DNA from 2 places in the Pinisolibacter sp. DMC19 genome. Region 1 is predicted to be linked to the other one. Evidence: riboswitches for the same ligand, from Rfam matches in the RefSeq annotation. Region 1 holds a riboswitch; the other holds the start of a gene.
What was found. Region 1 has a riboswitch for thiamine pyrophosphate ahead of thiM (hydroxyethylthiazole kinase). Riboswitches for the same ligand answer to the same signal wherever they lie in the genome.
Positions count from the first base shown of each region.

Region 2: it holds a riboswitch for thiamine pyrophosphate, as region 1 does, so the genes downstream of both, ACT53U_RS12185 (ABC transporter permease) here and thiM (hydroxyethylthiazole kinase) in region 1, are expected to answer to the same signal.

Region 1 covers NZ_JBQUZF010000001.1:912,063-914,255, reverse strand. The annotation lists gene pgi (glucose-6-phosphate isomerase) at 1-596, opposite strand, end outside; gene ACT53U_RS04125 (Lrp/AsnC ligand binding domain-containing protein) at 673-909, opposite strand; TPP riboswitch at 1,154-1,258, shown strand; gene thiM (hydroxyethylthiazole kinase) at 1,247-2,050, shown strand; gene thiE (thiamine phosphate synthase) at 2,047-2,193, shown strand, end outside.
Region 2 covers NZ_JBQUZF010000004.1:224,947-227,139, forward strand. The annotation lists gene ACT53U_RS12180 (ABC transporter substrate-binding protein) at 1-191, opposite strand, end outside; gene ACT53U_RS12185 (ABC transporter permease) at 205-987, opposite strand; TPP riboswitch at 1,050-1,161, opposite strand; gene ACT53U_RS12190 (flagellin) at 1,333-2,193, opposite strand, start outside.

The DNA of each region.
Region 1 (2,193 bases):
AACGTCGTCTCGGGATCGAGGCCCTTCAGCGTGTCGTGCAGATGGGCGCCGTCGACATTGGAGACGTAGTGGACGCGGGGGCCGTCGTGCCAGGGGGCGAGCGCCAGCGTCACCATCGCCGGGCCGAGGTCCGAGCCGCCGATGCCGAGGTTGACGACGTCGGTGAAGGCTTTGCCGGTGGCGCCGCGGATCGTGCCGCCGCGCACTGCGTTCGCGAAGGCCGTCATGGCGACGAGCACCGCCTCGACGTCGGCGGTGACGTCGCGGCCGTCGACCGCGAAGGGACGGCGGCGATCGGGGTTGCGCAGCGCGACGTGGAGGACGGCGCGGCCCTCGGTGGCGTTGATCTTCTCGCCCGCGAACATCGCGGCGCGGCGCTCGACCAGCTTGGAGGCGCGGGCGAGCGCCAGCAGCAGCTGCATCGTCTCGTCGTTGACGCGATTCTTCGAATAGTCGAGCAGCAGGTCGTCGTGGCGGGCCGAGAAACGGGCGAATCGGTCGGCGTCGGCGGCGAAGAGATCGACGATCCGGGCCGCGCGCATGGTTTCGGCGTGGGCGCGGAGAGCCTGGAAGGCGACGTTGCGCTTTTCGGTCATGGGGTGACCTCGTTCGAGGGCTCGCCGCAAGGGTGGGCGACGACGGGCGCCGGCGAGCGGACGCCCGTCCGGGACGTCAGAATGCCTTGAAGGTGATGACGGTCTTGGTGTCGACGATCCCCGGCACGGTCTGGACCTTCTGGTTGACGAAGTGACCGATGTCGGCCTCGTCCTCGACGTAGAACTTCGCGATCAGGTCGTGATCGCCGGCGGTCGAATAGATCTCCGAGGCGATCTCGGCATCGGCGATGGCGGTGGCCACCTCGTAGGATCGACCGAGCGCGCACTTGATGAGGACGAAGAAGGGTTTCATCTGTTTTTTCCGTTCCTTCGGATGTGGCGCCAGTCGACCAGATGCAGCCGGCGAGGGCAAGAGCGGAGCGCTGCGGATCGACGTCGCGGAGCCCTTCGTCCCCCGTCGCGGCCGGAAATGCGGTCGGCGCGATCATCGGCGGCGACATGGGCGAAGGCGTGGCGACGATGGTCGAACGGTCGTCGGAGCCGGGCTTTTTCACACCCCCTTGCCATCGCTCGATCGCCGGCTTAACTCTTTGGTACAAATCTCATCGGGGTGCCCGGCGCGTTCGGGCTGAGAGGCTCAGGCCAACCCATAGAACCTGATCCGGGTCGTGCCGGCGGAGGGACTTGAGATGTCGATGACGGATACCCATACCCTCTCTCCCGTCGGCAAGGCCAAGACGCTCGCTCCGCGACGCGTCGCCGAGATTCTCGCCCGTCTTCGCGAGCGCCGGCCGCGCATTCACGTGCTGACCTCGCCGGTCGCCCAGACCTTCACCGCCAACATGCTGCTGGCGGTCGGGGCCGAGCCGTCGATGACTTTCGCGCCCGAGGAGGTGCCGGCCTTCGTCGCGGCCTCCGACGCGCTGCTGATCAATCTCGGCATGCTCGACCGCGTGCGGCGCGACGCCTCGCTGACGGCGGTCGAGGTCGCCAAGGATTCGGGCGTGCCGTGGACGCTCGACCCGGTGAAGATCCAGATCTCGCCGTCGCGGCTCGAGTTCGCCCGCCGGCTGATCGATCTCGAGCCCGATCTCGTCCACGTCAATCACGCCGAGTTCGCCGGCCTCTCCGGCCTCGAGACCACCGACGAGAACGTCCGCGACTTCGCCGTCCACTTCGTCTCGACGCTCGCCGTCACCGGCGAGGTCGACATCGTCACCGACGGGACGCGGACGATCCGCGTCGCCAACGGCCATCCGCTGATGGATCGCGTCACTGCAATCGGTTGCGCGGGCTTCGCGGTCGCCACCGCCTTCCGTGCGGTCGAGCCCGATCCGGTCGTCGCCGGAGCGGCGGCGCTGGTGGCGATGGGGGTGGCGGGCGAGACGGCGGCCGCCGCGGCGCACGGGCCGGGCTCCTTCGCCGTCGAGATCGTCGACGCGCTGCACGCGCTCGACGAGGAAACCATCATCGCACGAGCCGAGATCCGATGACCGTCGACATCCGTTGTCATGCCATCCTCGATCCCGAACACGTGCGCGGGCGGGATCTCGCCGATCTGGCGCGCGCCGCGGCTTCGGGTGGGGCGACCATCGTCCAGCTGCGCGACAAGCACGGCACGACCCGCGAGATGGTG
Region 2 (2,193 bases), on a different contig from region 1:
GACGGGTCGGCCGGGGCGACGAGTTCGACCTCGAGGCCGCGGGCGGCGAAGAAGCCCTTGTCGCGGGCGACGAAGAGGGTGGCATGGTCCGGGTTCACGAACCAGTCGAGCAGCACCGTCATCTTGTCGGCGGCGGCAGCGGGCGTGGCCAGGAGGAGGCTCGCCAGGGCGAGCGATGCGAGACGTTTCATGTCGGGGTTCCTGTCAGGAGCGAGGGACGACGGGTTCCGCCGCCCAGGGGGCCCAGCGGCGGGTGAGATGATCGACGACGGCGCGCAGGGCCACCGCGAAGAGGGCGAGGAGGACGAGGGCGGCGAACATCAAGTCGGTCTGCAGCCGCGCGTTGGCGTGCATCATCAACAGGCCGAGCCCGTGCGAGGCGCCGACCCATTCGCCGACGATGGCGCCGATGGGGGCGACGGTCGCCGCCATCTTCAGCCCCGAGATCAACGCCGGCACGGCCGAGGGCAGGCGCAGGAAACGGAACGTGTCGAGCCGCGAGGCGCCGTGGACGCGGGCGAGATCGACGAGGCCGGGATCGAGCCGGGCGAGGCCGTCGTGCAGGCTGGCCGTCACGGGGAAGAAGATCACCAGCGTCGCCATGACGATCTTGGAGGCGAGGCCGAAGCCGAACCAAAGCACGAGGAGCGGCGCCACGGCGAAGACCGGCAACGTCTGGATCACCACGATCGCCGGCAGGACGAGGCGGGCGGTCCAGGGCACGAGCGCCATGACGATCGCCGCGGCGACGCCGAAGACGACGCCGCAGACGAGACCGAGGACGATCTCGAGCGCGGTGACGAGGCCGTTGTCGAGGAGGAGGCCGAGATTGGCGACGAAGGCGCGGGCGACCCGGTCGGGTCCCGGCAGCAGCCAGACCGGCGGCGCGAAGAGCGCGACCGCGATCCACCACGCCACGAGGAGCGCGGCGAGCGGCACGAGGCCATGAGCGGCGCGCGCGGCGAAGCGCGTCAGCGTCGTGGGCATGGGGATCCTCCGACACGGGCCATGCGGCACGGGCGGGCGGATCCGGAGGGATGAATGACGTCGGTCGGCATGGTTCCCGTCCCTTCGCCGGCATGACCCGGATCAGGTTCGAAGGGTTCGGCGCGGGGCCCGCGCCATCTCAGCTCTCGTACGAGAACACCCCTCGGAACGAGGCGAACGGTGACAGAGTACGGCGCGGCGCGCAAGGGGGGAGGGCGCGGATCCTTCGCCGGCATGGCCGCGATGCATCTTCGCGAAGACCGCGCGTGCGACCTCACGACAAAGAAAGACGGCGGCGAACCGAGGTTCGCCGCCGCCGTTTCGTTTCGTCCGAGAGCCGTTCGATCAGAACAGCTGGAGGATGCTCTGGTCGGCCTGGTTGGCCAGCGACAGGGCCTTGGTCGACAGGCTCTGGCGGGTCTGCAGGGCGAGCAGGTTCGCGGATTCCGCGTTGGTGTCGGCCGCCACCAGCTGATCGGCACCGGTGTTCAGCGTCGAGACCATGTTGTTGGTGAAGTCCTTGCGGGCCTGCACCATCGACAGGTTCGAACCGAAGGTCGACGACTGGGTGCGCAGCGAAGTCAGAGCCGAGGTCAGCGTGTCGAGGACGCGGTTGACCTGCTTGTTGTTCTGGAAGTCGCCGGTCGAGAGCTTCTCGAGGCCGAGGCCCGACGAGTTGAACACCGTACCCGTGATGTTCATCTTCGACTGGTCCGTACCGGTCTTCTCGTTGAAGATCGTGGACAGGTCGTTGCCCATCAGCAGGTTGATGCCGTTGTAGCCGGAGTCCTTCGCCATCGAGTCGATCTGGTCGAGGATGTCGTTGAACTGCTGGCGGAACGAGTCGCGGGTCGACGAGGTCGAGGCGGTCGCGGTCAGGTTCGACGAGCCGAAGCCCATCGAGGTCAGCGCGGTGGTGCCGGTCGAGGAGATCGCCAGATCTTCGCCGCCGGTCTCTTCGAAGGCGATCTCGCCATTGGAGTCGAGGGTGGCGGTGACGTCGAGCGACGAGTTGTTGACGGCCTTGAGCAGGTCGCCGACGGTCGAATATTCACCGGCACCCGAACCGATGGTGAAGGAGACGGCCTTGGTGTCCGTTCCCGTGCCCGAGGTCAGGGTGATGGTGTCGCCCTGCGTGAAGCCCGGACCGGAGGTGGTCGAGATCAGCGAGGTCGAGCGCTTGAGATCGGAGACCGAGCCCGACAG